Regions from separate parts of the Trichloromonas sp. genome, predicted to be linked through region 2. Evidence: riboswitches for the same ligand, from Rfam matches in the RefSeq annotation. Region 2 holds a riboswitch; the other holds the start of a gene.
What was found. A riboswitch is a leader RNA that binds a small molecule or an ion and turns the genes downstream of it on or off. The one in region 2 is predicted to bind molybdenum cofactor.
Positions count from the first base shown of each region.

Region 1: linked by a shared signal. The riboswitch ahead of ABYV89_RS04290 (ATP-binding cassette domain-containing protein) and the one ahead of ABYV89_RS03300 (substrate-binding domain-containing protein) in region 2 are both predicted to bind molybdenum cofactor.

Region 1 covers NZ_JBFHGD010000031.1:1,573-14,101, forward strand. Annotated here, with positions in the region: gene ABYV89_RS04255 (hypothetical protein) at 255-722, shown strand; gene ABYV89_RS04260 (electron transfer flavoprotein subunit beta/FixA family protein) at 1,054-1,866, shown strand; gene ABYV89_RS04265 (FAD-binding protein) at 1,895-3,232, shown strand; gene ABYV89_RS04270 ((Fe-S)-binding protein) at 3,263-5,227, shown strand; gene ABYV89_RS04275 (sigma 54-interacting transcriptional regulator) at 5,312-6,859, opposite strand; gene ABYV89_RS04280 (ATP-binding protein) at 6,852-8,522, opposite strand; gene ABYV89_RS04285 (iron-containing alcohol dehydrogenase) at 8,550-9,698, opposite strand; gene ABYV89_RS04290 (ATP-binding cassette domain-containing protein) at 9,843-10,577, opposite strand; molybdenum cofactor riboswitch at 10,737-10,856, opposite strand; gene ABYV89_RS04295 (iron-containing alcohol dehydrogenase) at 11,456-12,529, shown strand, end outside.
Region 2 covers NZ_JBFHGD010000022.1:3,742-23,713, reverse strand. Annotated here, with positions in the region: gene ABYV89_RS03335 (hypothetical protein) at 1-1,408, opposite strand, end outside; gene ABYV89_RS03330 (response regulator) at 1,700-2,428, shown strand; gene ABYV89_RS03325 (twin-arginine translocase TatA/TatE family subunit) at 2,702-2,887, opposite strand; gene mobB (molybdopterin-guanine dinucleotide biosynthesis protein B) at 2,915-3,424, opposite strand; gene ABYV89_RS03315 (molybdopterin molybdotransferase MoeA) at 3,436-4,650, opposite strand; gene ABYV89_RS03310 (ABC transporter ATP-binding protein) at 4,617-5,354, opposite strand; gene ABYV89_RS03305 (ABC transporter permease) at 5,358-6,044, opposite strand; gene ABYV89_RS03300 (substrate-binding domain-containing protein) at 6,054-6,857, opposite strand; molybdenum cofactor riboswitch at 6,941-7,059, opposite strand; gene fdhD (formate dehydrogenase accessory sulfurtransferase FdhD) at 7,068-8,525, opposite strand; gene nrfD (NrfD/PsrC family molybdoenzyme membrane anchor subunit) at 8,674-9,885, opposite strand; gene ABYV89_RS03285 (4Fe-4S dicluster domain-containing protein) at 9,889-10,731, opposite strand; gene fdnG (formate dehydrogenase-N subunit alpha) at 10,728-13,733, opposite strand; gene ABYV89_RS03275 (sigma-54-dependent transcriptional regulator) at 14,107-15,489, shown strand; gene ABYV89_RS03270 (cache domain-containing protein) at 15,486-17,465, shown strand; gene ABYV89_RS03265 (hypothetical protein) at 18,163-19,972, shown strand, end outside.

The sequences.
Region 1 (12,529 bases), on a different contig from region 2:
TCTCTCTTTGTGCCCTATAATTTGACAACATTTATCAGGGGAGCCTTTTGTGGGCCCTGCTTTTGCACTGAGAAGTCACTTGGGTATGTGGAACCCACGTCCGGGGCGAATTTTATGGGAATTCTTGTTTCTTTAACCTGAGGTCTCCGGCCTGTCGGGCTCCAGGGTCCGTAAAGCGTATTATCTGACTTCAACCGCCTGGTTCACATTGAGCCCGATTTCCGTTACTCAGTCATTTTTACGGGGTGCGATTTATGGGGATATTTAATCGAACGACCGGTGCCGTGACCCAGTCACCCGGCGTGGAGACGACCATCAATGAACCCCAGGTTGTCAGGGAGTGTTTCTGTGCCAAGGGTCACAGCCTGGTAACTGACCTGGCATCTTTTGGCGGCCATCCGGGGATCACCATCCGGCTGAAAAGTGAACGGCAGGATGGTTTGCTGGCGCTGAGTCCGGTAATCGGTGACCAGAGCCGCACCTTTTTCAATTTTGAACGGGTGCCAGGCGAGATCGTTCAGATCTGTTGCCCGACCTGCTCCGACCCGCTGCCGGTGTACAATGTCTGCAGTTGCGGGGCTGACCTCGTTGCCATGTTTACCACCTTAAATGCTGAATTTGCCAACTGTATCGGTATCTGTCAGCGGATCGGCTGCCTGCACGCCGAAATCAAAAGCAACAGTGATCTTCGTCGGTACAGCAGGAAAGGGTATTTTGACTGAAGTCTTTCCGGGATCGACAGGCATGGTTCGCTGAAAAATGTTTCCGGTGTGCCAATCTGGCTCGCCCGTTCCGTAGTGGTGCACGGGTGCCCCTTTTTAGCTCTGCCGCGTCGGGACGAATTGTCTATTATGAGTTGATTTTCACAGGTTGTGGCGTTATTGAAATGGCACGATTTGTGGAGTCTGTTCAATTATGGAGTGGTCGGCTGGCACATCGTGGTGCTTGCGCTACAGCAATGATGCCCTCAGGGAGAACTCCCTGCTGGGCTTTTTTTGTTTTATCTTGGTGCCATGATTCAAGAATCATCTAATCGGGGAGAAGGATGCGTTTATGCTTGTGATTGCCTGTATTAAACAGGTCCCGGACACCACCCAGGTGCAGATCGATCCGGTGACTAACACGCTGGTGCGGGAAGGGATCCCGTTTATCGTCAATCCGTATGACACCCACGCGCTGGAGGAATGCCTGCGGCTGAAAGATCAGCTCGGAGTTCGGGTGGCTGCACTGTCCATGGGCCCGCCCAATGCCGTGGCGACGCTGCGCAAGGCCTGTGCTGTGGGGGTGGATGAAGCCATTCTGCTCAGTGACCGCTGCTTTGGCGGCGCCGATACCCTGGCGACCAGCCAGGTCCTTTCGGCGGCCATCAGTAAGTTGGCCGAGACCGAGGAAGTCGCCCTGGTTTTCTGCGGCAAGCAGACCATTGACGGCGATACCGCCCAGACCGGTCCCGGCATCGCAACCCGTCTTGGCTATACTCAATTGACCCTGGTCGACCGGATCGAGGAACTCGACCTGGAGAACCGCACGGTCCGTGTTCGCCGCAAGCTCGAGGGGCGTTACGAAATCGTCGAAGCGCCGCTGCCGGCCATGATCACCGCCGTGCGCGAGCTCAACCGTCCCCGTTACCCGACCGTTCCCATGCGGCTGGCGGCTGCCAACGCAGAAATCAAGCTGTGGGATAATAAGGTTCTGCAGCTTGACGAAAAGACCGTGGGGCTTAAGGGCTCACCGACCTGGGTCAGCAAGATCTTTTCGCCCGAGCGCGACAAGGGCGAGATTATCGGCGACGGCGTGAACGACCCGGTCGGTACCGCGCAACTGCTGGTTGATAAGCTGTTGGATAAGGATTTGCTGGTATTCTAGGCAGCCATTGTCATTGAAGGAATCTTCCATGGAACCGAAAAAAATTAAAAAGCCGCGGGGAGTCGCCCGCCTGGTCGAAGGGCGCTGTATCGCCTGTGGTGAACGTTGCATGAGTTCATGCCCGGTCGATGTAATCCTGATGGACGAGCAGGGGGCTCCCATCATAAATACCGCCAAGTGCATCGGCTGCGTCAAATGTGTCAAGATCTGCCCCGCCGAGGCCATCGAAATGTATTTCACCCCGGAAGAGCAGAAGCTTCTGGATCAGCTGGCCAGCCAGGGAGGGGGCGCCGAAGTTGAGGTGGATGAGGCCGAAGCGGCCCTGCAGAAGATGCTGGCCGCCTACCGGGGGGTCTGGGTCTTTATCGAGCAGACCGACGGGGAGGTCGCCAAGGTTTCCTGGGAACTGCTGGGGACCGGCGCCGAGCTGGCGAAAAAGCTCGATGTCGAACTCTCTGCCGTGGTGATCGGCAGCAATGTCGAATCCCTCTGCGCCGAGGCATTCGCCCACGGCGCCGAAAAGGCCTATCTGCTCGATGCCCCGGTCTATCGCAATTACCGCACCCAGCCCTACAACGAGGCCATCTGTCACCTGATCGAAAAGCACAAGCCGGAGATCATCCTGATGGGCGCCACCGGGATGGGCCGCGATCTCGCCGGCGCGGTAGCTACCGTGGTCAAAACCGGTCTGACCGCCGACTGCACCGGCCTCAGCATCGATGACAAGCGGAACCTGATGCAGACTCGGCCGGCTTTCGGCGGCAATATCATGGCGACCATCATGTGCGACAAGTATCGGCCGCAGATGTCCACGGTCCGCCCGCATGTCATGGCCATGCCGGAGGTGATGCCCGGCCGCAAGGGGATCATTGTGCGCGACGATTTCGCGCCGAACGAGCAGGGCATCCTGACCAAGGTGCTCGAGGTCTTCAGCGACAAGGACGCCAAGAACAAGGTCGATATCGCCGGGGCTGAGTTTATCGTCTCGGGTGGACGGGGCATGATGAACGCTGCGAATTTCTCGATACTTCAGGAGTTCGCCGATGAAATCGGAGCCGTGGTCGGTGCGTCGCGCAGCGCGGTCGATGCCGGCTGGATGCCGCACGATCGCCAGGTCGGCCAGACCGGCAAGACCGTGCGGCCCAAGGTCTACATCGCCTGCGGCATCAGCGGAGCGATCCAGCACATGGTCGGCATGCAGGATTCGGATGTCATCATCGCCATCAACCGCGACAAGGACGCGCCGATTTTCCAGATCGCCACCTACGGTATCGTCGGTGACCTGTTCCAGGTCATTCCGGCCCTGACCCGCCGGATCCGGGAGCTGCGTCAGGGAACCGGTGAGCCGGCACGGGCGGCCTCCTAGCCTTTTAATTTCGACGTTCGGGGAATTCATATGACCTTCAGCAGATTTATCATTTTCGTGCTTTTTACCGGCTCCGGCGCCTTTTTCCTCTGGAGCCTCTACCAGCGACTGAGCCTGGTGCGGCTCGGTGGAGACGACAACCGGTTCGATCGTCCTGACCAGCGCCTGCGCAGCATGCTGGCCTTCGCCTTCGGTCAGAAACGGGTGCTGGCGCGCCCTTTCGGGGTCAACCATTTCATCTTCTTCTGGGCCTGCATCCTTCTGGTCGTGGTCAATGTCGAGTTTGTCCTCGGCGGGATCTTTCCGGCCCTGCACCTGTCCAACCTGCCCGACTTTTTCTATGTTCCCATCCGGCTGGTGTCCGACATCGTCAGCCTGCTCACCCTCGGCGCGGTGGTGGCGGCGCTGATCCGGCGCACCTTTTTCCCCCTCATTCCCGAAGCGCGCAATTACGAAGGCTACCTTATCGTGGCGGTGGTCGCCGTCCATATGCTGGCCTATTTCGGAATCAGTTCGGCCGAAGTTGCCCTCGGACATGAACGGGCGGCAGCCTGGATGCCGGTTTCGGTCTTCTTCGCCCATTCCCTTTCCGGCTTCGGCGAGGTCGGCCTGGAGAGGCTGCACGGCCTGTTCTGGTGGATTCACGCCTTTGCCCTGCTGGTGCTGTTCAATTACCTGATTCCCTACAGCAAGCACCTGCATGTCTTTACCGCCATCGGCAACTGTTTCTTCCGCAGCCTGGAAAAACCGAATACCCAGCCGCGCGAGATCTTCGAGGTCGGGGTCGACCTTGGTGCCGACGAGGTCGGCAGACTGACCTGGAAAGACCTGTTCGATTCGTTCGCCTGTACCGAGTGCGGCCGCTGCCAGGATGTCTGCCCGGCTCACAATACCGGGAAAAAGCTCAACCCGCGGCAAATCATCCATGACATCAAGGTCAACCTGCTGGCAAAGGGGTCGGCCAAGGCGCCTGAACTGGCCCTGATCGGTGATGGCGGCGAGGGGAGCTGCAGCGAAGAGGCGATCTGGGACTGCACCACCTGCGGCGCCTGTCTGGAGGCCTGCCCGGTCTTTATCGAGCATCCGCAGAAACTGGTCAAGATGCGCCGCCACATGGTGCAGATGAAGTCGCGTTTTCCGGAAGAGCTCCTGAACCTCTTCGAAAACATGGAGCAGCGCAGCAACCCCTGGGGGATCGCCCCCTCGGAGCGGACCAAGTGGTCTTCCCTGATGGACGTCAAGGAGTTCAGCGCCGAAGAGACCGAATATCTTTTCTTTGTCGGCTGTGCCGGCTCCTTCGATACCCGCAACAAGCACGTCACCGTGGCGCTGGCGACCATCCTCGATGCCGCCGGGGTCTCCTGGGGGACGCTCGGCAAGGACGAGCTCTGCTGCGGCGACAGCGTCCGGCGCCTGGGCAACGAGTACGTTTTCGAGCAGATGACGCTGAAGAATGTCGAGCTGCTCAAGGCCCGCGGGGTGAAGAAAATCATTACCCAGTGCCCGCACTGTTTCAGCACCCTGAAAAACGATTACCGCCAGTATGGCCTCGACCTCGAAGTGGTTCCCCACAGCCAGCTGATCAGCGAACTCCTCGAAAGCGGGCGGCTTAAACTGCCGAACACCGCGGATGTCGGCCGCATCCTGTTTCACGACTCCTGTTACCTTGGCCGGCACAACGATATTTACCAGGCCCCGCGGGACGTCATTGCCGCGGCAACCGGCTTTCCTCCGTCGGAATTCGAGCGCAACCGGGAGAATTCTTTCTGCTGCGGCGCCGGCGGCGGGCGGATGTGGATGGAAGAAAACAGCGGCCGCCGGATCAACCGTACTCGGGTCAAGGAATCCCTGCAGCAGAATCCCGATACCATCTGCGTCAGCTGTCCCTACTGTATGACCATGATAACCGACGGTCTGAAGGATGAGCAGGGCGAGGCGGTTCGGGTCATGGATATCGCCGAGGTGGTTGCCGAGTCGATGCGACCCCGGCAATAATTCCGCCAGCTCTTTCCGAATATGCCAGAACGAAAAACGCCCCGCAGCAATGCGGGGCGTTTTTCGTTCGGCGAAATCAATGGTTCAGCTTTCGCGCAGCTGAAATTTCTTTATTTTGCGGTGCAGGGTGTTGCGGCCGATGCCCAGGGTCCGCGCCGCTTCGGTGATGTTCCAGTGATGCTGTTCGAGGGTTTTGCGAATGGTTTCAAGTTCCCTGTCCCTGAGCCCCTGCTGCGGCTCGGGACATAACCCTTTGCGGGCCATGACCTTGACCAGGCTCTTTTCCAGGCCGTGCAGGGAGTGGAGCATCTGCTGCAGTTGCCCGTCGCTCATCTGTTCAAGAACCCCTTCGCTGCCGTAGTGGGTCCAGAACTCTTCGACGGAGCTGTCGCCCTCGGAAGTGCTGCGGGTTTTCCGGGCTGCGGCGGCAGCAGGAGCGGGGCGTGATTCGAGGGGGCCGCCCAGGTGTTCCGGCAGCAGCACCGGTCCCGTGCAGAGAACCACGGCCCGGCGCAGGGTGTTGGAAAGCTCTCGGATGTTCCCCGGCCAAGGATGTCGGCTCAGCAGGTCCAGGGTCGCCGGGGCGATCTTGAGGTCGGGGTTGAGCTGCCGGGTGAAGAATTCCGCCAGTTGGGGGATGTCTTCGTGCCGTTCCTGCAGGGAGGGGATTTCCAGGCGCACCACGTTGAGACGATAGTAGAGGTCTTCGCGGAAGGTGTTTTCGGCGATGGCCTTTTCCAGGTCGACGTTGGTAGCGGCGATGATCCGCACATCGGTGCGAAGCGGCTTTTCGCCGCCGACCCGCATGAATTCACCGGTTTCCAGAACCCGCAGCAGTTTGACCTGGATCAGCGGGCTGGCATCGCCGATTTCATCGAGAAACAGGGTGCCGCGGTTGGCCAGCTCGAAAATGCCGCGGCGAGTCTGGTTGGCGCCGGTAAAAGCGCCTTTTTCGTGACCGAAGAGTTCGCTCTCCAGCAGGTTTTCCGGCAGGGCACCGCAGTTGATGGGGAGAAACGGCTGCCCCGAGCGATTGGAGGCGGCGTGGATGAAGCGCGACAGCACCTCTTTGCCGGTGCCGGTTTTTCCCTGGATCAGCACGTTGATATTTTTGCCGGCGATCTTGTTGGCCAGCGAGACCATCTGGCGCATGGCAACAGATCGCCCGACCTGAAAGCCGACCGCACTGGCCACGTCGGCCCATTCCTCGTCGCCGGTCTGTCCCTGGCTGATGCTGGTGCCGTAGCTGGCGGCCCGGTCGATCAGCCTTTCGATCTCGTCGATGTCCTCGAACGGTTTTTCCAGGTATTCATAGGCGCCCAGCTGAATGGCGGTCACGGCCGTTTTGACCGTGCTGTAGCCGGTCATGATGATGACTTCGCACTGGGGTTGCTGCCGCTTGATTTTTTTCAGCAGGGTCAGCCCGTCGGTGTCCGGCAATTTCAAGTCGACCATGGCGACGTTGAAACTGTGACTGGCGAGCGCTCTGGCTGCTTCAGGTTCGTTTTCAGCGGTGACCACGTCATAGCCCAGGCGGCTTAGCAGGCGCCGGAAAAAGGTGCAGACATCCCCTTCGTCATCAATGATCAATACCCTGGTCTGCGCCAAGCCTTCCTCCCTGTGTTTAGTCATTTTGCAGCCCCTCCCCAGGGTTCAGCGGCAGCAGCAGCGAGAAGGTGCTCCCCTTGCCCGGAGTACTTTCCACTTCGATCGTCCCCTGGTGCGATTCGGCAATGCCGAGGCTGACCGAGAGTCCGAGTCCGGTTCCCTTGCTGGCTTCCTTGCTGGTGAAAAAAGGGGTAAAAATCTTCGGCAGGTGTTCCGGCGGAATCCCGCTGCCGTTGTCGGTGACGCTGATGATGGCACAGCGCTGTCCCTTGCGATCGATAATTGACGTGCGCACCTTGATGATTTTTTCCCGCTCGACCCCTTTGAGGGCGTCGCGGGCGTTGACCAGAAAGTTGGTCAGCACCTGCTGGATCTGCGGGCCGTTGGCGCTCATTTTCGGCAGCTCCGGGTCGAGGTCGGCGACGATCCGGATCTGGCTGCGGTTGATCTGGTAGCGGATCAGCCCCAGCACCCGCTGCACTTCGCTGTTGATGTCGGTGTCGCTGACCGGAGCCTGGTCCTGCCTTGAGAAGGTGAGCAGGTTCTGAATGATCCGTTTGCAGCGCAGGCCGCAGTTGACAATGTCGCCGAGCAGTTCGCCGTCTTCGGAATTGGTCGGCAGGGGCTTTAGCAGCAGCTGGGCGGTGCCGATGATCACGGTCATCGGGCTGTTGAGTTCGTGGGCGACCCCGGCGGCCATTTCACCGATCGCCGCCAGCTTGGCCGAGTGCACCAGCTGGCCCTCGATCTTGGTCTTCTGGGTGACGTCCTTCATCAGCACCGTGATTGCCACCACCTGGTTGTCCTCGTTGAAGACGGGGTAGTAGGACATGTCGAGCAGGTTCCCCGCCGGGGTCTGCAGGCGGTGGAAAAAGGGTTGGTGCGTGCGTTTGACCTCATGGACCGGGCAGTCCCGGCACGGCTTCGTGCGTCCCTTGAGGCGGTTGTAGCACTTGTTGACGACGGCGCGCTCCCAGGCCTCCCTGAGTTCCTCCGGCAGGCGGTCGTTGTGCTGCAGCACGTTGTAGTCGGTATCGATCAACAGGATCGGATCGGTAACCGCCTTGAAGGTTTCTTCCCACTCTTTTTTTGCCCGCGACACCTGCTTGTAGAGGCGCGCGTTCTGAATGCTGATCGACAGCTGGTCGGCCAGGTGCTGGACGAAGCGCAGGTCGGCCTCGCGGTAGGCGTCTTCGCCGCTGCTGCCGACAATCAGCGAGCCGAAGACCTCGTCCCGCTTAAGCAGGGGGGCGACCGCCAGGCATTTCAACGGGGTCGAATATTTCGGGTTATAGCGGATGTGGTCAAGTCCTTCCACGTCCAGGTTGAATATTCCGGCTTGTTTGTCGCGGATGACATTCAGTGAGGGGGAATGTGCCGGAAAGTCGTCGATCTGGCAGAAATCCCGGGGCATCATGGCTTTCAGCGAGAGCGCCCCGTTGCGGGTGGTGACCAGGCCGAGAAAATCGCAGGGGAGCGTCTGCGGCAGCTTGGCGAAGGTCCGCTCGATGATGTCGGCGACCGACATGTCGATGTTGATGTCGCGGGCCAGCTGGTGGAGGATCTCCAGGCGGCTGTTCTGCTGCAGGATCTCCTCGTTGCGCTTTTTCAGCTCGACGTAATAGTTGAGCTTGGAGGAGTTGACCCCGGTCAGTTGTTCGAGCAGTTTTTCCTTGCTGTCGCTCATCGGTCTTCCTTGCCCCGCTTGGTTTCGCTACAGCGCATTGTGAAAAATACGTTCGATTTCCGCGGCCGTGGCGGACCGGGGATTGGTCACCAGGCAGGCATCGTTGACGGCGTTGCGGCTGAGCTGCGGGATGTCTTCTTTCTTCAGGCCCATGTCGCCGAGCCCCTTGGCCAGCCCGATGTCGAAGATCAGCTCACGGATCCCCTCGACCGCCAGCCGGGCGCCATGCTCCGGCGAGGTGTCGCGGACATTTTTGCCCAGCGCCCAGGCGATGTGCTTGAAGCGTTCCAGGCAGGAAGGCAGGTTGAACTCCATGACGTGGGGGAGAATCGCGGCGTTGGCTTCGCCGTGGTGTTCGTCGAGCAGGCCGTCGACCTGGTGGGTCATGGCGTGGGTGGCGCCGAGGATGGCGTTGGAGAAGGCGATGCCGGCGGTCAGGCTGGCGATCGCCATGTTGGTGTTGGCTTCCATGTCCTGGCGGTTGTTGACGGCCTGACGCAGGTTGCCGGCAACCAGCTGGATCGCCTTGCAGGCATGGATGTCGGTCAGCGGGGTGGCCGCCAGCGAGACATATGACTCGATGCCGTGGGTGAGGGCGTCCATCCCGGTAGCGGCGGCCAGCTTGGCGTCCTTGGTGCGCAACAGGTCGGGATCGACGATGGCGATGTCGGGAACCAGCGATTTGGAGATGATCGACATCTTCAGCTTGCGTTCGGTGTCGACGATGATGGCGAACTGGCTGACCTCCGAGCCGGCCCCGGCGGTGCTGGGGACAATCAGCATCGGCGGCAGCGGGTGGATGATTTTGTTGATCCCTTCGTAATCGCGCAATTGGCCGCCGTTGGTGGCCAGCAGGGCGACCGCCTTGGCGACGTCGGTCGGGCTGCCGCCGCCGACGGCGACGATGGCATCGCACCCTGATTCAAGGTAGCGCCGGGTCCCCTCGATCACTTCGAAGTCCTTGGGGTTGGTGGTCAGCGACGAGTAGACCACCGCCTTCAGGCCGGCGGCATTCAGGTAGTGCAGGGCCTTGTCGACCCAGCCGGCTGCCATTACGTCGTCATCGCTGACGATAAAGACCTTGGACGCCCCAAGGCGCACGGCGCTTTCGCCGATCTGGCTCAGGGAGCCGAGGCCGAAGATGATCTCCGGAGTGACAAACTTGCTGATATTCATCGATGACAACTCCCGCTCATTTAATTCGTCTGCAAATAGTCATGATAACACGGTCGCCGGATCGGGGCTATGCCCCAATCAACCTGCTGCCGGCAGGAGCTCCTGGCTTCTGCAACCCTGGCCATCGAGGCTTCGCGATTTGAGTCAGGCGGCGCAACAGTGGCCGCTGGGTGAGCGCCCGATCCCGGACAGCAGCGGAACGCCCGGTTGGGGGGAGTGGAGGTCCGGGGTCGCCAGGCGGCCGTTTTCCAGGGTCAGGGGGAGGCACTGCAGCCGGGCGGCCTGCCCCCGGTCATGGGTGGCGACGACCAGGGTGGTGCCCGCATCGCGCAGTTCGCCAATCACCCGTTCGAGTGCCGGCACGGTTTCGCTATGGATGCTGGCGGTCGGTTCATCGAGCAGCAGAACCTCCGGCTTAAGCACCAGCGCCCGGGCGAGGGCAACCCGCTGGGCTTCGCCGCCGGAAAGCCGGCGGGCGTGGCGCGCGGCAAACCCGTCCAGCCCGACCTTTTCAAGCGCGGCCGCGATGGTCTGCCGCTGGCTGGCGCCATGGATACCCCGCAGGCCAAGGCCGAAGGCGAGGTTGTCGAAGACGCTGCGGTTAAAGAGGTAGGGAGCCTGGTGGACCAGGGTGATCCGGCCCCGCTGATACCGCAGGGCGCGGTTGTTCCAGCGCACCGTCTCTCCGGCGAACTGCAGGGTTCCGGCGCATGGCGGAGCAAGCAGGGCCAGCAGCTCGAGCAGGGTGCTTTTGCCGGCGCCGTTCGGCCCGAGCAGGGCGTAGCTGCGGCCAGGGTAAAGCTCCATCTGCTCGATATCGAGGACCGGCCGGGAAGCATGTTTTTTGACGATATGGTGCAGACTGTAGATCGGTTGCATTAGCTACCTTTGCTGGAGCAGGTTGAGAACCAGGTTGACTGTCATGGCCAGTATGTCTTTGAAAATCTTTCCGTTCATATCGAGTGTCCGCTCCCGTAAACAAATGGGCTTCCCCCTGTTGATGTGGAAGAACCCCATGCCTGTCAACGGTCACCCTGGCCGCCTGCTGGAGAGTCTCCTTTCCGAATTCGGGAGGCCACGCCGTTTCCAGCGCAACCCGTCGGCCGGCCTCCCTGAGATGTTACCTTTAGGAGGATGGGCTCGGAGAACGGGCGGATAAAGTGCAAGACCCATGCACAACTTTAAACAAGCTGTTTGTTTTGCCTGGTGCCGCCGACGGCAGAATCTATTCCGTCTACGTTATCCGGTGGGTTCGGGTCGGCTGCCGAAAAATGGAAATGTGTTTTTGGCCCCTGGGTGACCTGTTCCCTGTCGACCCGAAGTGTGCCAATGTGGAACGTCACGGTGGGCCGTAATGGTGCGTGGTGATCCAATGTGGATCGCAGGCAGGTGCGGGCGTCGGTGGACCGTGGCGACGTGCTGACGGGATGGTGCGCCGAGTCGCGGATGGTGCAGATTGGTGTATAGTGGAACAGTATGCACCGTCATGGTGCAGCACTGCTGGGGTTTGGAGTGATTGTGGGGGGCGTGAAAAGTATCGTGTTTACGCAATATTGTGTCGTCATGAAAGAGCTGGCATCGTTGTTGCTCAAGTACCAACCATCGTTTGATTTGCTTGTTCCAGTTTCAAGCGGATCATTTGACAAGGTGCAGGCGTTTGATAGTCGGCGCTCGGTGCCTGAAAGCAAGTGCGCGTCCCATGGCATGACAGGTCAATGGGCATAATCCTCAACCGTATTAAATAGGAGAGAAAAACAATGGCATTAGCAGATCAGACTTTCGGATTCTTCATTCCCACCGTATCTCTTATGGGCGTTGGTTCCTCCAAGGAAGCCGGCGATCAGGTCAAGGCCCTCGGTGCCAAGAAGGCCCTGCTGGTCACTGACAAAGGGATTACCGCCATGGGTATGGCTGCCCAGATCAAGGAGCAGGTCGAGAAATCCGGCGTGTCCGTGATTATTTTTGACGGCGCAGAGCCTAACCCGACCGACAAGAACGTCCATGACGGACTGAAGGTTTACCAGGACAACAAGTGCGACGCCATCATCTCCCTGGGCGGGGGCTCTTCCCACGATTGCGCCAAGGGGATCGGCATGGTCGCCACCAACGGCGGCCACATCCGCGACTGCGAAGGGGTCAACAAAACCAGCAAGCCGATGCCTCCCTTCGTCGCCATCAACACCACCGCCGGCACCGCTTCTGAGATGACCCGCTTCTGCATCATCACCAACACCGACACCAAGGTGAAGATGGCCATCGTCGACTGGCGCTGCACCCCCAATGTCGCCATCAATGATCCGGTTCTGATGGTCGGCAAGCCGGCTGCCCTGACCGCCGCTACCGGCATGGACGCCCTGACCCACGCTGTCGAGGCCTATGTCTCGACCATCGCCACCCCGATTACCGACGCCTGCGCCATCAAGGCCATTGAACTGGTCGCCGAGTACCTGCGTCCGGTTGTGGCCAACGGCAAGAACCTTGAGGCTCGCGACAAGATGGCTTACGCCGAGTACCTGGCCGGCATGGCCTTCAATAACGCCTCGCTCGGCTACGTTCACGCCATGGCGCACCAGCTCGGCGGCTTCTACAACCTGCCCCACGGTGTCTGCAACGCCATCCTGCTGCCGTCGGTGTGCGAGTTCAACATGATTTCCAACCCCAAGCGCTTCGCCGACATCGCCGTTGCCATGGGTGAGAACATCAGCGGCCTCTCCGACGTCGAAGCCGCCGCCAAGGGGATCGCTGCGATCCGCAAGCTCTCCAGCGACATCGGGATCCCCGCCGGCCTCACGGCGCTCAACGTCAAGGAAACCGATCTGCGCATTATGGCC
Region 2 (19,972 bases):
TAAAGACGTCGAACAGCGACCGCTCCAGGGGCACGTGGAGCTGACCGCTGACCCTGGTTTCAGCGATTCCGGAGGTCAGGGGATTGATGTCCTCGACGTAAAGCTTGAACTGTGAATCGGCCCACCCCTGCTTCTGCACCCCGAACATCAGCTTGCGGACGGCCTCGGACTGCTGGACCCGGCCGTAAAATGTGCCCAGGTCGGTCTTTATTTTCAGGTGGCTGCCCACCACCGTATTGCGCCGCGCATCGCCGGACTCCGAGCGCAATACGATGGTTTCGGTTTCATAGCTGAGATCCATGCGGTAGCCCTTGATCAGGCCGAGAAATGGAAAATCCAGGTCGCTGCCGGCACTGAGCAGGGTGCTGTTGCGCCACCGCTCCCCGTCCTCCGGGATCTGCGCGAGAGTCTCGGCCGCCCCGGCAGACGTGGCTTCATCCAGATCATTCTCCCGGTAATCGAAGTAGCTCAGCGAATGACTGAACGACTTTAACCAGCGCTCGAAATGCTCGACATAGGTGAGCCCCAGCGCCTGTTCGGTGAAGCCGGCCCGATCCGAACCGGAATCTTCATCGTTCTGCAGCAGACGGTAGGTGGTGACGAGCTCCCCCCCCCATTCAGGCAGAAAACCGCCCAGGCTCAGCAGCAGGGTCCTGGTGCCATCGTCGCCCAGCCCCGCGGCGACATCGTGAAATCCCAGGTAATGGCGCCGTCGGGGTTCGATCGCAAGGCCGAACCGCTGGCCGATGAGCTGCCAGGCCTCGGCATCGAGGAAACTGTCGGAAGAGGCGGAAACACCCTCTTCGGCCAGCGCTGTCAGCAGGTCGTCTTCGGCAATCCCGCTGGCCTGGGCGAAACTTCGCACCCCGGTTTTTTCGGGAATCCGCAGGGTGTGCCCTTCGCGAACGACAGCCCCATCGCTCGGCGCCCAAAGGCCGCTCAACTCGGAGGAGACCCCCAGGGCATAAGCGGGAACGCCCTCATCGCCCCAGGTCGTGCGGCTCGACAGGCCAAGCCCCAGGGCCCAGGCTTCATCGACCACCCGGGTGTCCAGTTCGGCCCGGTCAAGAAGCCGTCCCTCGTCGTCGGAAAACTTCAAGAGCAGACCGGCCTGCGGGGAGGGGGCATCGCTGTCGAGGGAAATCTTGAGATTTTCAAGCGAGGTGATCGACGGATCGGAGAGACCATTATCAGAAGGAAAAAGCAGGCGAGGCCGGCCCGGGCTCTGAGCAGCCACCTTTCGGTTCAGATCCGGCGAACTGATCTTGAGCTCATAATTGGAGGCCAGATCGTAGACCAGGGAATATGAAGATGTCTCCACGTTGCTGGCCACCCGGGGGGCGGCGATGCAGGACGCAAAGAGAGGGGTCAGAAATGTCAGCCACATCCAGGCCAAAACATGCCGCATAGACGGTTCTCATCACTTGATGGAAATAGTTATTCTGCCCCCCCTGCGAAAGGATGAGTACCCTGGGGCCACGGCATTATACTTCATCTTCCGCCTGAATCATCTGCCCTTTTCTTTTTTCCCCGGATTGAAATCCATGGCATGCCCAGGCAAACTCAGCATGAACCGCCGGATGAATCTCCTGCCCCTGAAACGCTCCATAAGCAATTGACCTTCTTGCGTAATTAACGTATTAATTACGGGACATGGAAATCCGGCAAGGGCTCATTTGCCCTTGGCAAGACCGAGAAGGTGTCCATATGGCAGAAAAAAAAAATATTGTTTGTTGATGATATGGAACTTTTTCTGGAACTGGAGCAAAGCCTCTTCAACCGGGACGAGATCGACATGCTGGTCGCACGCAATGGTCAGGAAGCCCTTGAGGCGGTACGCAGGGAGAAACCGGACCTGGTCTTTATGGATCTCTTCATGCCGGTGATGAACGGCGACGAAGCCTGCAGACTAATCAAAAGCGACCCCCTGCTGAAAAAGACTCCGGTCGTGATCATCACCATGACGGCCAACGATGCTGATCTGGAGCGATGCCGGCTGGCAGGCTGCGACGACATCATCAACAAACCCCTTGACCGGCATCAGGTTCTGGAGGTTACCGCCCGCTATCTGAGCCTCAGTGGCCGCCAGGCTCCTCGCATCCCAGCGCGCATCCGTGTCTCCTTCACCCTGGATGGAACTCGCGAAGTACTTTCTGACTATTCAATCAATCTGAGCAGCGGTGGCATTTTCCTGGAAACCGACCAAATCTTCGCTCCGGGGACTCCGTTGCACCTGGAATTCGCTCTCACCGACCCACAGCGCATCATCGCCTGTGGAGGGCGCATCGCCTGGGTCAATTACCCGGAGGACAAACTCAAGCCTCACCTTCCGTGCGGCCTTGGCATTCAGTTTATCGGGCTGCGCCTTGAAGATGTCGAGGCTCTCAGACATTATATCCAGCCTCGCTGCATCACCCCTTTCTGGTAGCCGGCCGCGGCTCCTCCACCCCCGACCGGCGGCTTTTGCGCGGGCTCACTTCGGCTTTCACCATAAGCCCTTGAACCCATTGAAGAGGACTCCCTCTCCCTTTCCCATTGTCGGCAAAAAGGGAAGGTACCGCGGAAAGACAGCGCCCGCAAAAGCACCCTGGCGCAGAAGATCTGCTTCCTGAAAAAAGCGCAAGCGGCACATACCCGGCCCGCAACGACAATAGCCACCCGCAGAGCAGGTGGCTATTGTTCGTCCCACTGTCGAAAAACATCAAACCGCCGGCTTGTCGCTCTCATCAACGATCTGGGCTTCTTCGACGCCCTCTTTCATCCCCTTCTTGAAATTCTTCAGCCCGCTGCCGAGGGCGGTTCCTACCTGCGGAAGCTTGCCCGCGCCGAAGACGATCATTACCAGCACGAGGATGATCAGCATTTCCTGGGTTCCGAGTCCGAACATACGTGTTGCTCCTTTATTGGGAAATGGTTATTTGCGCAAATTGAGGGCCGACACCACGAAATCGACGATGGCGGCGGGATTATTAAGGTCGAGCAGCGGCACGTCGAGATCGAGCTGGTCGTCGCTGGCCACCGCCAGCAGAGTCGGGTCATTCTCCTCGCCGCGGCAGATCAGCGTCGGGCTGCGCTCCTTGCGGTGCAGCTCGATTTTTGGCAGTCCGCTCTTCTTGAAGCCTTCGGTGACCACCAGGTCGACGTCGGTGAAGTAGGTTGCCAGCAACTCGTCAAGCGAAGGCGACGCCGAATGCTGCTTGACCAGGGCCAGTTTGGCCGGCGAACTGATCAGCATGGTGTCGGCGCCGGCGGCGGTGAGGCGGTAGCTATCCTTGCCGGGATGATCGATATCAAACTGGTGGGCATCGTGCTTGATGACGCCGACCCTGTAACCGCGGCTTTTCAGCTCGCCGATGACGTTCTCCAGCAGGGTGGTCTTGCCGGTCCCCGACTTGGCGACAAAGGAAATGGCCTTGCTTCTCATGATTACTCCTATCAATTGGCCAGGTCAGTAACCTGATCGAGCAGATGAATCTGGATTTCCTCGCCGGCTTCGTAGCGTTCGCGCTCGGCGGAGAGGATGGCGATGGCGTTGGCACGCAGCATGGTGCGCAGGATGCCGGTGTTCTGATCCCCCGAACTGGCCACCACCAGTTCGCCATTCTCGGCGAATACCGTGACCCGCATGAAGTGGGTGCGCCCCGGCTTCTTCTTTACCGGCTGCTTGAGGGTCGCCTTGATCAGCGGCTTGAGCACCTGCCGGTGCCCCATCATCTTGAGCAGGGCCGGCCGGGCGAATTCCTCGAAGGTGATCATGCTGGAGACCGGGTTGCCGGGGAGGGAAAAGACCGGCACCGCGCCTTTCATGCCGAAAGCGGTGGGACGCCCCGGCTTGATGTCGATCTTCCAGAAGAGCTGCTGCACGCCGAGTTCTTCCAGCACCTCGCGCACCAGGTCGCGGTCGCCGGCGGAGACCCCGGCCGAGGTGATCAGGGCGTCGCAGGTCAGCCCGGCGGTCAGCTTTTCGCGCAGGCTCTCCAGGTTGTCGCGGGCAATGCCCAGCATCACCGGTTCGGCGCCGGCCTCCTTGACCGCGGCGGCCAGCGACCAGGAGTTGCTGTTGATGATGGTCTCGTCCGTCAGCGGCTGGCCGAGCTCGACCAGTTCGTCGCCGGTGGAGAGGATCGCCACTTTCGGCCGGCCGTAGACCGCCACCCGGGCGCAGCCGAAGGAAGCGAGCAGGCTGATCTCCGCCGGACGCAGGGTGGTTCCGGCTTCCATCACCCGCTGGCCGGCGGTGATGTCCTCGCCGCGAAAGCGGATGTGGTCCTGCGCCTTCACCTTGCCGTGGATGGTCACTGCGGCGTCCCCCGAGTCGGTCTCTTCAAAAGGGACGACCGCGTCGGCGCCGGGGGGAAGCGGCGCGCCGGTCATGATCTTCACCGCACAACCGGGTCTCAGGGCCGGTTCGGCCCGGCCGCCGGCGGGGATGTAGCCGATCACCGGCAGCACCGTGCCAGGCTGGCAATCTTCGGCGCGCACAGCATAACCGTCCATCGCCGAGTTGTCAAAACGGGGCATGTCGAGGCCGGCGTCGAGCGGCTCGGCGATAGCGCGGCCGACGGCGTCGAGCAGATCGACCCGTTCGACGGCGAGCGGGCGCACCTGGGCGAGTATCAGCGTTCGTGCGTCTTCAAAGGATTTAGACATAAGGGACTCCCGGTGGCGGTCAGCCGATTGGATTTATTATTGGAGCAAGGCTGCCCCAGGATCCGCCCCTGGACCAGGCGGATTTCCTCGGCCCCCAGGCGCTGCACCAGGGGCGGATCGTGGCTCGACATGACCATCGACAGGCCCTGGTCGCGCAGACGGGCCAGCAGCCCTTCGAAAGCCAAGGCGCTGTCGCCGTCGAGGCCGGCGGTCGGTTCGTCGAGCAGCAGTATGCGAGGGTTGAGGGCCAGGGCCCGGGCCAGGGCGATCCGCTGGACTTCACCGCCGGAAAGCTGGTTGCCCCGCCGCTCGGCGAAACCGGCCAGGCCGACGGTCTGCAGCGCCCAGAGGGTGCGCCGCTCCCGTTCGCGCCGGGTCAGCCCGCGCAGCTTCAGACCGAAAGCGAGATTGGCCGCCACCGTGCCGGAGAAGAGAAAGGCCGACTGGTGCACCAGGGTGATATCCCGGCGCAGGCGGCAGAGATGGCGGTCCTGCAGCGGCAGCGGCAGACCATCGACGCGCAGGGTGCCGGACGTCGGCCACTCGAGCAGGGCCAGCAGCTGCAGCAGGGTGCTCTTGCCGGCGCCGTTGGCGCCGGTCAGGGCGTAAAGGCGGCCCGCCTGCAGTTCGAGCCGGTCGATCTGCAGCACGCTTTGATTGCCGCGCCGGTGCTCGATGTTGTTCAGTTCATAAAGGGGTGTCACATATCACCTCTGCTGCAGCAGGTTGAGAAACAGGTTGACCAGCAACGCGACCGCCATCAGCACCAGGCCGAGGGCGAGGCCGAAGGCGAACTCCCCCTTGCTGGTTTCCAGGGCGATGGCGGTGGTCATGGTGCGGGTGTAGCCGCGAATGTTGCCGCCGAGCATCATCGCCACGCCGACCTCGGCGATGACCCGGCCGAAACCGGCCACCACCGCGGCGATGATGCCGAAGCGCACTTCCAGCAGCAGTTGCAGCACACTGCGTACCGGCCCGGCGCCCAGGGTGCGGGCGGTCGGCAGAATGCGCGGGTCGGCCCCGGCCACCGCCGCCACCGTGTAATGGGCGACGATCGGCACCGCCAGCACCACCTGGCCGATCACCATCGCCCAGGGAGTGAACAATAGACCGAACTCGCCCAGCGGCCCCTGGCGGCTGATCAGGCCGTAGACGAGCAGCCCGACCACCACGGTCGGCAGCGCCATCAGGGTATTGAGCAGGGTCAGCACCAGCCGCTTGCCGCAGAAGCCGCGCAGGGCGATCACGCCTCCCAGCGGCACCGCGGCAACCATGGCGATGAGTATCGCCACGACGGAGACCCACAGCGAGGTCCAGACCGTGGTCAGAACCTCGCTGTCGAGGGCCAAGAGCAGCGCAATGGCGGTGCTGAATGATTCGCCGATGAAACTCAAATCTTCGTCTCAGTAGGTAAAGAAGAGGTTCTTGCCGTTTTTCTTGAAACCGGCAATGACCGCCTGCCCTTCACCGGAGAGCAGGTAGTCGATAAAGGACTGGGCCAGCTTCTGCTTGACGTGGGGGTGCCGCTGCGGATTAACCATGATCACCCCGTAGGGATTGAACAGCCGCTTGTCCCCCTCGGAAACAATCTGCAGGTCGCTCTTGTCGGCGAAGGCGATCCAGGTTCCGCGATCGGAGAGGGTGTAGCCCTTGCGCTCGGTGGCCATGGTGATCACCTCGCCCATGCCGCGCCCCGCCTCGAGATACCAGTCCCCGGCCGGTGCCGCTCCGGTCGCCTGCCAGAGCTCTTTTTCTTTGCTGTGGGTTCCCGACTGGTCGCCGCGAGAGACGAAAATGGCGGCGGCAGCGGCAATCTTCTGCATCGCCTCGGCCACGTCGGCACTGCCGCGCGCGCCGGCCGGATCGGCCGCGGGACCGAGCAGGACGAAGTCGTTGTACATCACGTCCTTGCGCTCGACGCCGTAGCCGGAAGCGACAAAAGCATCTTCCAGGCTCCGGGCATGAACCATCACCACATCGACGTCACCAGCCTCGCCGAGCTTGAGGGCCTTGCCGGTACCGACCGCGATCACGTCGACCTTGCAGTCGTTGGCCTTCTCAAAGGGAGGCAGAAGCTCGGCCAGCAGGCCGGAGTTTTCCGTCGAAGTGGTGGTGGCCAGGCGCAGGCGCTCCTCGGCGCCGGCCAGCGAAGGGGTCAGGGTGGTCAGCAGCAGAAGCAGGACGAGAAGGAAGCGGGTGATGAACATGTTGGATCTCCTTGGTTGACGTAAAGTGGCGAAATAAAAAAGCCCCTCCCGAAACGGAAAGGGCCTCCAACCGGCACCGTACGCCAGTCAACCGAGGGTCTCCTTTCCAAAAGGGAGGCCCGGCCGTTTCCAGCCGAACCCGTAGACCGCAGGCCTTGGGGATGAACCCGGTAGGCCATACGATTCGGAGAGTTGTCATTATATAGCGAATTACGCCATCCGCCTACCGGAATTTGCACTTTTTTCTGCGGCGGCTGTTTTTTTCGCCGCAGCGCAAGCCGGGTCCGGGGTCACCGGCAGCTGGTCGCGCAGGGCGAAGTATTCCTGCGGGGTGTTGATGTTGCGAAAGGACATCCCCTCGGGATCGACCTGCAGCAGTTCCGCTGCGGGCACCTCGACCACCTGCACTTCGTGGAAAAACTGGATAATTTTACGCCTTCCGGCGTCGAGCACCTGTTCGATCGCCGGCAGGCAGAGCTTGGAATAGAGCGCGTGCAGCGGCTCGAGACCGTGGCCGCTGCGGGGGATCACCACATCTCCCTGGTCACCCCGGGCACAGAGTTGACGAATGACCGGGGCAGAGAGAAAGGGCATGTCGCAGGCAACGACAAAGGACCGTTCGCTGCGGGCATGGCAAAGCCCCGAGTGGATCCCCGCCAGCGCCCCCTGCCGGTAGTAGATGTCAGGGACCTTGCGGCAGGGGAGATCGGCGTACAGCGACGGTGAGTTGGTCACCAGCACAACCTCGTCGAACAGTTCGGCCATCTGCCGGTAGACGTGCTCGATGAAGCGGCCGCCGGCCAAAGGCAGCAGCGACTTGTCGCTCCCCATCCGACGCGATTCGCCGCCGGCCAGGATAACCCCGGTGACACCGGCGATCTTCGGCAGCAGCCGGGGAGCGGCGAGTCGCTGCGGATGACAATAGACTTCAAAGCTTTCGCCGCGCAGGTAGCCGATCAGGGTGATGCCGGCCTGCTCGGCCATCTGCACTGCCATGTCGGTGGGCGAAGTGCGCGAAGCGATCAGCGAAATACCGAGCCGGGCCGCCTTGGCCACCATCTCGGTGGAGACCCGCCCCGAGCTGACCAGCATCTTGCCGGACAGGTCAATCCCTTTGAACAGGGCTTCGCCGGCGATGCGGTCAAGGGTGTTGTGGCGGCCGAGATCCTCGGCGTAAAGGAGCAGGCGCTGGCCGTCGCCAACCGCCGCCGAGTGGATGCCGCCGTGGCTCTGGTAGTTCTCGGCCTGCCGATGCAGCTCTTTCATCAGGGCGAACACCGCATCAGGGTTGAAGGTTGCCGCAGGCGCAGCGGAGAGCTCAGCCGGCGCGGCCGCCTCCGGCAGGCTGAAAGTGATGCCGGTGCCGCAGCCGGAAGTGAGGGTCGGCTTGAGCCGCTCGGGAATTTCCCGTTTCAGGCGCACCTGGGCGGCACCGAAATCAGAGCAGATGCCGAGCTGCAGAAAATCGTCGAGATGGCCGGCGAAACCCTGGTTGCGCAGGAAGCCGGCCACCAGAAAGTTGAGCTGATGGGGAGAGGCGATCAGGGTCGCCAGTTCGCGGCCGTTAACCGTCAGCCGCAGTGGGAATTCCTGAACGACCTGCCGTTCTTTTGCCGCCAGGCTGCCGCTTTTAAACTGGTAGATGGTGCGATTCCTTGAATGATCCATGGCTTGTTCCTTTGATCATTTTTTCACGCCAGCCCCTCACCCTGAGAAAGAGGGAACGGTCTCACCCATCAGGCAGGAATTGAAACCGTTATCCACAAGAAAAGTCCCCTCCCCCATCAAGGGGGAGGGTCAGGGTGGGGGTGTTTCCTTATCCGCCGTGGGCCGCCTTGGCTTCGGCCGGATGACCGTCATCGATCTTGTGGAAATGATCAGGAATCGTGTAATCGACCGTTTCCGGATGGTGCTCAAAGATCGGGAAGTACTTGGCAATCAGTACAAAGAAAAGGATGTGGCCGGCGATGATCCCGATGGTCACCAACGACTCGATGATCGAGGGGTAATAGATCTCGTTGGGATCCATCATGCCGAACATCGAGACGTTGAAGCGATTGAGCACCAGGCCGAAGACGACCAGGCAGGCGGCGATGACCCGGCGCCGGTCGTCTTCACGCACCGACTTCTGGGTGAACATGATCATCGGCAGGATGAAGCCGACACACATTTCCAAAACGAAGGAGAGGGTCAGCGCCGGACGATCGAAAAACGGCCCATCGGAAAGCGCCATCAAACTGTAGATCCGCAGGCCGATGTAGAGAGCCAGGGTCCATGGCAGAATCTTCGCCAGGGTGCGCAGCAGCACCCCCTCGTTGGGCTGCCCCATCCACTTGTGGCAGGAGGTGGCCTCGATGATGATGATGCACATGCCGGTGCAGATCGCACTGACCCAGAAGAGCAACGGGAGCAGCGGGTTGTACCAGAGGTTGTGCAGCTTGTCGACGGCGATCAGGAAGAAGGTTCCCAGCGACGACTGGTGCAGGGTGGAAATGGCCGCGGCCGCGATGACCAGGGGCATCTCCAGCCAGCGCAGCACCCGCAGCGGCAGGTGCCAGCCGAATTTCTCCGCCACCGGCGAGAGGAATTCGAGGAAGAGGACGGTGGTATAGGCCATGACGCACATGGCGACCTCGAACATCGGCGAGTGCAGGTTCCAGTAGCGCAGCACGTGCCAGCCCTTGTGCGGCTGGCCGAGGTCGAGCACCAGGCCGACGCAGACCAGCGAATAGCCGAGGAAGCCGGTGACGATCGCCGGCCGCACCAGCGGTTCGAGCTTCTTGATGTGGAAGACATGAACGATCGCCCCGAGGGTGAAGGCGCCGGCCGCCAGCGGCACGGCGGTCACCACGTCGAAGCTGATCCACAGCCCCCAGGGGTAGGTGTCGTTGAGGTTGGTGGTCGCCCCCAGGCCGAAGACAAAACGGGCCAGGGAGGCGATTGCGGCGATCACCACCAGCGCGATCAAAAATTTGATGAACCGGTGGTAGCCTTTAATTTCATTAACAACATATCTGGCTGCAGTCATCGGTCAGTCCTCCTTGGACTCGCTGGTCGATTGGGCCGCCTCGGCTTCTTCCCGTTCTTTTTTCAGGCGGTCCTTGCGGTGGTTGATCCACGAAATGGCCGACAATCCGCCCCCTACGGTGAGGAAGGCGGCCGGCACCAGGCGCAGGGCCTGCCAGGTGTAGCCCGGCAGCGGACGCATGGTGACCGGCTTGAAGCCGAGTTCGTCGAAAGGAAGACTGGTCAGGTAGATGACGCTGGTGCCGCCGGCCTGATCCATCCCGTAAACCTTGTGAATGTATTTGTCGGGATACTCACTCAGGCGGCGCTCCGCTTCCTTGATCATCTCGTCACGGGGGCCGTAGGTGATCGCCGTCGGGCAGGTGGCGGCGCAGGCCGGCTTCATCCCCTCCTTGACCCGGCTGTAACAGCCGGTGCACTTCTTGACCAGCGGCAGCCCCTTGCTCCACTCGTACTTGGGCACGCCGAAGGGACAGGCGATCATGCAGAAACGGCAGCCGATGCAGCGGTCGGCCTTGTAGATGACCGGACCTTCGGCCGTCTTTTCGAAGGCACCGACCGGGCAGACCGAGGCGCAGGCCGGCTCGTTGCAATGCATGCACATCTCTTTATAGAAGGCGAACTCGTTCTGCCCGTTCTTCTGGTAGTCGCGAAACTTGATCCGGGTGAAGGTGTACTCGGACATGGCGGGGGGATTCTGATACCCCTCGCCGGTGAAGAACTCGGTCTTTTCAGCCTCCAGCTGGTTCCACTGCTTGCAGGCGACCTGGCAACCGCGACAGCCGGTGCACTTGGTCATGTCGATGAGGAAGACCTTGTCTTTGGAAAAATCTTTGCGGGAACTCATGCCTCAGTACCCCCTTTCACGATATTGCACAGAAACGCCTTGTACTCGGGGATCGTGGTATTGGCACAGCCCACCGCCATGGTCAGGACGTTGGCGCTGCCGCCCTTGGCCATGCCGGCAAAGCCGAAATGCCAGGGGAGACCGACCTGCTCGATCATCCGGCCGCTGACCCGCAGCGGCTTGATCCGCGACGTGACCAGGGCCTTGGCCTCGATCGATCCGCGCTCGGTCGAGACGGTGACCATATCGCCGTTCTTCAAGCCCTTCCATTCGGCCAGCTGCTCGCTGATCTCGACAAACATGTCGGGCACCAGTTCGACCAGCCAGGGGAGGTTACGGGTCATGGCCCCGGCCTGCCAGTGCTCGGAGACCCGGTAGGTGGTACCGACGTAGGGGAACTTGTCGACGTTGCTGACAATGCAGGAAACCGACACCGCCGGGTTGGTCTGCTGGCGGGTCATCATGTTGGAAACCGGGCTTTCGATCGGCTCGTAGTGCTCGGGGAGCGGTCCGTCGGCGAGACCGGCGGCGAACAGGCGGCCATAGCCTTCGGGGATCATGATGAAGGGGTTCTTGGTGCCGTCTTCGCTCATCGGCGCCCAGCCGCCATCGGGAACATCGCCTTCCCATTTCTTGGTCAGGGCATTCCAGGCGATGACCGCTTTTTTAGGATTAAGCGGCTTGCCGTTGAGATCGACCGAGGCGCGATTGTAGAGGATGCGGCGGTTGACCGGCCAACACCAGGCCCAGTTGTGGTACATCTCCATGCCGGTAGGGTCTTCGAGACCGCGGCGCTGCATCATGTTGCCGGCTTCGGTGTAGGAGCCGCAGTAGAGCCAGTTGCCGCTCTTGGTCGAACCGTCGTCCTGCAGGAAGGCGAAGCTGGGAACCTGCTCCCCTTTCTTGTAGAGCTTGCCCTTGATCTCCACATCGCGCAGAAAGGTGCCGTTGCACTCTTTCGCGACCATATCGATGTCGGGCTCATGGCCGTTGCCGTAATCCCACGACAGGTTGACGATCGGCTCGGGGAAGACTCCGTCCTTCTCGTACAGGGCCTTGATGCGCTTGAACATCTGGTCGACGATGAAGGCATCGCTCTCGGCGTGTCCGGGCGGATTCACCGCCTTGTAGCGCCACTGGGCCCAGCGCCCCGAGTTGGAGATACTTCCCATCTTCTCGACGCTGGATGCTGCCGGCAGCAGGAAGACTTCGGTGTCGATGGTCTTGGGATCGACGCCGGGACGCTTCCAGAAGATCGAGGTCTCGGTCTCCCAGAGGTCGGCGGCGACCATCCACTTGAGCTTGTCGAGACCCTTAGCGATGGCGTTGGCATCGGGACCGCCGACGATGGGGTTGGTCCCCATGCAGAACAATCCTTCAAAACCGCCGACCTGCAGGCGATCCATCAGATTGATGAAAGAATAATTGCCGCTCTTCTTCGCCAGGTAGTCGTAGCAGAAGCCGTTTTCGGCGGTGGCATGATCGCCCCAGTAGGCCTTGAGCAGGCTGGTCATGTACTTGGGGGTGTTGCTCCACCAGTTGGCGCTGTTGGGATCGCTCGATTTCGGGGTCGTCTTGTCGAGATAGGTCGAGTAGTCAACGTGGTTGAAATCAGGAACCTTCAGGTAGCCCGGCAGGATGTGGTAGAGGATGGCGTAGTCGGTCGAGCCCTGAACGTTGGACTCGCCGCGCAGGGCGTTGATGCCGCCGCCGGCCATACCGATATTGCCCAGCAGCAGCTGCAGCATGGCATAGGAACGGACGTTCTGGGTGCCGTAGGTGTGCTGGGTGGTGCCCATAGCGTACATGATCGTCGCCACCTTATCGGGACGCCCGGTGGCGGTAAAGGTGCGGACCACGGCCATGTAGTCCTGGATCGCAGTACCGGTGATCTCGCAAACGAGCGCGGGGGTGTAGCGGCTGTAGTGCTTCTTCATCAGCTGATAGACGCAGCGGGGATCCTGCAGGGTCTTGTCGCGCAGGGCGTTGCCGTCCTTGTCAGCCTTGTACTTCCAACTGTCCTTGGCGTAGCTGAAGGTCTCGGCGTTGTAGCCGCTGAAGATCCCTTCGTTGAAATCGAAGCCGTCGTCGATGAGGAACGAGGCATTGGTGTAGTCGACGACGTAATCCTTCTGGATCAGGTCGTTCTGCAGCACGTGGTTGATCATGCCGCCGATGAAGGCGATGTCGGTCCCCGGACGCAGCTGGGCGTAGAGGTCCGACTTGGACGAGGTCCGGGTATAGCGGGGATCGACGCTGATCAGCTTGGCGCCGTTGTCCATCGCTTTTTCGACGTATTTGAAGGAGATCGGGTGGTTCTCGGCCGGGTTAGAGCCGATACAGAGGATGACATCCGCATGCTGGATGTCGTTCCAGTGGTTGGTCATTGCGCCGCGACCGAAGGAGGCTGCCAGACCGGCAACCGTGGCGCTGTGTCATATTCGAGCCTGATGTTCGAGGTAATTGACCCCCAAGGCGCGGGCGAACTTACCCCACAGGTAGCATTCCTCGTTGTCGAGAGCGGCGGCGCCGAGAAAGGCCATCCCCTCGTTGCGGTTGACAACGTAGTTTTTGCCGTCCAGAGTTTCGCTCTTGACGAAGTTCTTGTCGCGGGAATCCTTCATCAGCTGGGCGATGCGGTTCATGGACCAGTCCCAGGACTTCTCTTCCCACTTGTCGCTGCCGGCGGCGCGGTACTGCACCTTGGTCAGACGCCGCTCGTTGTTGGCCACCTGGAACAGGGCGCTCCCCTTGGAACAGAGGGCCCCCTGGTTGATCGGGTGCTCGGGGTCTCCCTCGATATTGACGACCTTGCCGTTTTTGGTGTGGACCAGCATGCCGCAGCCGACCGCACAGTAAGGACAGACCGTGGTGCTGACCTGCAGCCCCTTGGTGCGCATCTCCGGCGAATCGACACTGGCCTGGGCCGGCTTGCCGGTCAGCGCCATGGTGCCGGCAGCCAGCCCGCTCCCCTTGAGAAAGTTTCTTCTTGAAATACCCATGAACTCATTCTCTCCTTTTCAGATTTGACCCATGACAAAGCACAGGGTTTCTGCCCTTAGCGCAACGCTCATGCCAAACCTGTTTACGGTATACAGTAAAACTTTTTTCCTCAGTCAAAACAGACACTAACAAAACTGTGCAAAAACTGGCAAAACCCCAGAAAGGGCCGATGCGGCCGCATACAAATGACCCAGAAGGGTCGCGACGACCCACCTCGACACGAACGACAGCCTTTGGCGACAATCCGCATAAATCAGCTAAAGTCAGGGAACTGCGGAGGAATTGACTATATGAAGGGAAAGTTTCTGGATGGAGCCGATAATTGCATGTATCATGGCGTCTCAATCGGAAACTAGAGTGCGGGGGAGTGCTATGGAAAACAGGATTCTGATCTGCGACGACGAAGAAGGGATGCGGCGCTACCTGGGCAAGATGCTGCAGGCCTGGGGCTACCAGGTCGAGACCTTTGCCAGCCCGACCCTGCTGGTGCGCAGCCTCGAAGAGACCGACGCCGGCGGCGACCTGCTGCTGCTCGACGTGAAGATGCCGGAAATGGACGGCATCGAGGTGCTGCGCCGGGTCAGAAAGGCCCGCCCCGAGTTGACCATCGTCATGATGACCGGTCACGGCACCATCGAGTCGGCGGTCGAGGCGATGAAAATCGGCGCCTACGACTACCTGTCCAAACCCTTTCCGCAGGAGAAGCTCTTCGCCCTGGTTCAGCACTGCCTGGAGCGGGAGCGCCTGATCGAAGAAAACAGCTCGCTGAAGAAGGAACTGCGCGAGCGCCTCGCGCCGACCGAGCCGATCTTCCGCAGCGAACGCTTCGGCGAAGTCTACGAGCTGGCCCTGCAGGTCGCCGACAGCGATTCGAGCGTCCTGATCCTCGGCGAAAGCGGCACCGGCAAAGAACTGATCGCCGGCACCATCCATTACGCCAGCCCCCGCGCCCATCGCCGTTTTCTCGCCATCAACTGCGCCGCCCTCTCGGAAACCCTGCTCGAGAGCCAGCTCTTCGGCCACGTCAAGGGGGCCTTCACCGGCGCCACCCAGGCCCAGAAGGGACTGCTTGACGAAGCCCACGAGGGCACCCTGTTTCTCGACGAGGTCGGCGACCTCAGCCCGTCCCTGCAGGCCAAGCTGCTGCGGGTGCTGCAGCTCGGAGAGTTCATCCCGGTCGGCGCCACCCGCCCCCGACAGGTCGATGTGCGCTTCGTCGCTGCCACCAACAAGAACCTGGAACAAGAAGTGGCCCGGGGCAACTTTCGCGAAGACCTCTACTACCGGCTCAATGTCATTGCCCTCGAGCTCCCCCCCCTGCGCGAGCGCCCGGAGGACATCGAACCGCTGGCCGCGCACTTTCTCCAGGCGATGATCCGCAAGGCCCGGCGCCCCCCCAAGGGGATCACCCCCGAGGCGCTGCAGGCGATGCAGGGCTACCACTGGCCTGGCAACGTCCGCGAGCTGGAAAATGTCATCGAGCGCGGCGCCATCCTCGCCCGGGGCGAATTCATCACCGTCACGATGCTGCCGTTCAAGACCCGCCCCGAAGCACCGCGTCACACTGTCGATGCCGGGGAAAACCCGCCCCTCAACCTGCGTGACGCCGAGCGGCTGCAGGTGATCCGCGCGTTGCGTCAAACCGAGTGGAACAAGAGCCAGGCGGCCCAACTGCTCGGCGTCACCCGCAAGACCATCGACCGCAAGATCAAGGAATACGATCTGACCCCCGCCGACCTGGATGACGAATCATGAGCAAGCCCCCCTTCGGCTCCCTCGCCATCCGCGGCAAGCTGACCCTGGCCGCTCTCACCCCGCTGGTGGTGGTGCTGCTGCTGGTCTCGCTGGCGGCCTCCTACCTGATCAACGCCTGGGTGGTCGGCGAAGCCCAGAAAAAAGTGAGCAACGACCTCAACTCGGCGCGAGAGATTCTGCGCAACCAGGAGCAGCGGGTACAGGACGTGATCCGCTTTACCGCCCACTCCACCGGCCTGCAGGACGCCCTGGTGAAAGATGACCGCCCGCGCATCCTGGCTGAACTCGATGTGATCCGCCGTCGCGAAGGGCTCGACATCCTCAACTTCACCGACCGGCAAGGGCGCATCCTGGTGCGCAGTGCCAATCCTGACGCCGACGAGCAGGCTCCCCCCTTAGCGGAGCTCCCCTTTCTGCCCGACGTTCTTAACGGGCGGGACTACTCCGGCGCCCTGCTGATCGAAGTAGATGCCCTGCTCATGGAGGGCAGCGAGCTGGCCGCCCGCGCCCGCATCGCCCCCCCCGGCCAGGGGCCTTCCGCCATCGAAAATCGCGGCCTGTTTTTGATCGGCGCGGCCGCCGCCCACGATAACAACGGCGAAGTTCTCGGCTGCCTGTACGGCGGCGTCCTGCTCAGCGGCAACCTCCCCCTGGTCGACCGTATCCGCGAAATCGTCTACGGCAGCGAAACCTTCGAGGGGACCGAGATCGGCGGTGCGACTATCTTTCTCGGCGACATCCGGGTCGCCACCACCATCCGCCTCAACAACGGACAGCGGGCCATCGGCACCCGGGTATCCAAAGAAGTAGCCGAGGCAGTACTCCACCGCTCGAAAACCTGGCTGGCCCGGGCGAAGGTGGTCGACCGCTGGTACCTGACCGCCTACGAACCGATCCTCGACCACGCCGGCCAACCGGTCGGCGCCCTCTACGTCGGCCTGCTCGAGGCCCCCTTCAACAACCTGAAGAAACAGGCCTGGTTCGGCCTCTTCGCCCTGCTGCTGATCGGCGGCGGAGTCGGCTACCTGCTGTCGCGGGAAATTTCACGCCACCTTACCAAGCCGATCCTGCAGCTGGCTTCCGGCGCTGAGCGGGTCGCCGCCGGCGAACGGGACATCCTGCTGCCACTGCCCGGCGAAGATGAAATCGGCCAGCTGACCGCCGCCTTCAACCGGATGACAGCCGCCCTCAAGCAGCGCGACGAGGAACTGGGCAGCCTCACCCGCGACCTCGAAAAACAGGTCGCCCGGCGCACTGCCCAACTGGAGGAGAAGGGCCTCCAACTGATGCGCGCCCAGGAGGAACTGCTGCGCAGCGAAAAGCTCGCGGCCATCGGCTCGCTGGCCGCCGGGGTCGCCCACGAGATCAACAACCCGGCCGCCATCATCCGCGGCAACGTGGAAATTTTGCTGATGGAGATCCCGGCGGGGGAATCCGGCCGGGAAGAAGCGGAAGAGATCCTCAAACAGACCGAGCGGGTGTCGCTGATCACTGAAAGCATGCTGGCCTTCGCCCGCGAACAGACCATTCACCCGGAGCAGGTGCGAGTCAACACCCTCATCGAGGAAATCCTGGCCCAGATCAGCCACCAGGTGCCGCTGCGGCAGGTATCGATCCGCCGGGAACTCGCTGCCAGCCTGCCGCCGGTCGTCGCCGACGGCGAACGACTGCGGCAGGTCTTTACCAACATCCTGATCAACGCCCTGCAGGCCATGGACGGCAAAGGCGCCCTCAGTATCAGCAGCCACACTGACAATGGCACTGTCGAAATCCGCATCACCGACACCGGCCCCGGCATCTCATCGGAAATCCGCGAAAAGATCTTCAACCCCTTCTTCACCACCAAGAAGCAAGGCACCGGCCTCGGCCTCTCGGTCTCCTACGGCATCATCAAGGCTTTAGGCGGCAGCATCGCGGTAGAAAGTGCGGTCGGCCGGGGGAGCACCTTCATCGTCAGCCTGCCGGTATCCCCTTAGCCGCATCAACAAACGACTGTCAGCGCCACAGCGCAGTACACACTCCGGCCGACAGGTTATGCCAGCCGCCGCGTAATCCCTCTCCCAAAAAAACCTGGTTCCACTATCACCCCATCAGCAGACCGTTCGCTATGCAACCCACCAAACCGATTAGACTATTAGTTGCGCAAACAAAACCTCTCGGGGCTCTTAATCAACTCCATGGAGCGCCAATAGTTAATTGCTAATAATTTTCCCTCTTGACAACACCACTCCTTGCTCTATGGTTACAACGTTAGCTTGCGCAAACTAATTTTAATTAATAATGATACCTGATCCGGTATCATGACCTGCCACAGTTTCATGTTTGCGTGTGCTAGCAACGTCAAAGAGGGGGGAGTTTGACAATGGCGTCGTCTTCATCTTCCATACTTCAATACTCCTGCAAACGGCTCGACCCGCCATTTCATACAACCAGGCTCCTCTAGCGGTCGCCCGACGCCTTCGGAACATCCGGGGGCTTTCTGCGGCCCCGTTAAGGCCAGTGCGGCCCGACAAACGCCGACCGCTGTTCCGGGTGGACGGGGAGACCCTCGCATATCGGTCACTTCGGCATGACCTTGCGAAAGGAGGTGTTTTAAAGCCCAGATTCTCAGTAGCCGAACTTAAATGATGTTTCACCTGTCAGAACCTGACAACCACCATGGGAGAAAACGAAATGAACAAAAGAAACTCCGTAAGGCTGATCCTGGCCATGCTGGCCACCCTGCTCGTCTCGGCAACCGCCTGGGCCAAAGTTCTGCCGCCACCGGTCAACCAGCTCATCGGCATCCCCGACAGCACCTTCAACAACCTGGCCGAAGCCGACTGCCGCCTCTGCCATAACCAGAATCCGCCCGCCGGGATTCCGGTCGAGCCGACCTACCTGCCGAGCCGCCACCATGGCCTGGTTCCCGCCGTGGGCGCAACCCCCACGGCCGATCAGATCATCACCGATCCGACGGCAGCACCGAACGGCATTATCGGCCAGGCCTATGCCTGTACCAGCTGCCACACCTTTATCTGGAACCCGATGACCGGGGTCTACGATCTCGATCCGAATTTCCGCGATTGCACCCTCTGCCACATGCAGGTCGGCGGTGTGACCGTCCACCACGCCACCACCCTGGCCCAGACCGGCGACTGCGAAGCCTGCCACAACCTGGTGGAAAACCCCACCGACACCTTCACCACCATGGCAGCCGATCCGGCCAATGCGGGCGACGCCCACTACGTGCCAAACTACCGGCCGAGCATGGTCACCCCCTGGCCGAGCGCCAAGCCTAACGGCGACACCACCAACATCAACGCCCCCGCCGTCTACAACGGCGCCACGCTCATCTACGGTGGCAAGGAAGCAGGAAACTGCAACTTCTGCCACGACGCCAACCTGGAAACCGGCACCCTCGAAAACGGCGTACTGGTCTTCACCAACGCCCAGACCCACCACAGCACCGGCCTCTTCGTTCCCACCGACATCGGCGACCCGAATGGCAAGTGCACCTGGTGCCACAACACCCAGGATCCCGCTCCCCCGGCGATGGGCGGAACGCAGTTCGCCAACACCCCCATGTACAGGATCCGCGCCTGTGAGCGCTGCCACAGCGTCGCCACCCTGCACAACATCCAGGTTAACTCGATGGCCACCGGCATGGTACCGCGCAACATCTACAGCGGCCCCGGCGTCATTGGAACCGAGATGGTCGATAACGCAACCGTCATCGTCCCCGGCCTCGAAGACGCCGGCTACGGCCACATCGGCGCCCAGTGGGACTGCTGGGGCTGCCATGGCAGTGACGGTGTCGAGCAGGCTGCTCCTGCCGGCGGCCCGGCGATCCCCTTCATCAGCGGCGTAGACAAATCGCGGCTGCCGGCGGGCACCGCCACCCAGATCACCTTGCGCGGCTCGGCCTTCACCAACCTGGTTGAAGACCCGATGTTCGGCGGCTTCAGGGGCTACGAGTGTCAGGTGCTGCTGACCGACGCAGCCGGGGCCGAGACTCTCCTGACCCCCGACAGCATCGCCAACGACAGCCTGACCGTAACCATCCCCGCCAAGGCGGCCGGCAACTACACCCTGGTGGCCAAGAAGTTCCTCATGCTGAGCAACCCGATCAACCTGGCGATCACCCCGGTGGTGAGCATCAGCGATGCGGCCTGCGTCGGCGGCACCACCACCATCACCGGTGGCGGGTTCACCGCTTACGACGGCTTCGGCGCGGTGACCAAGGTAAGCTCCCTCGTGACGACCACGACCACCACCCGTGAAATTGTCGGCTACAACAAGAAGGGTCGTCCGATCTACGAGGACGTCACTAAAACCGTGACCGACACCGTGGCTGGCGATGTTTCTTCCTGGACCGACAGCGAGATCGTAGCCGAGTTCCCTGCCTGCGGCACCAAGGTTGAGGTAGCGGCTGTCTTCGGCAGCGCTTCCGCCAACGTCTCCGGCGGCACCACCGTGCCTCCTGTCGATCCGCCGGCCCCCG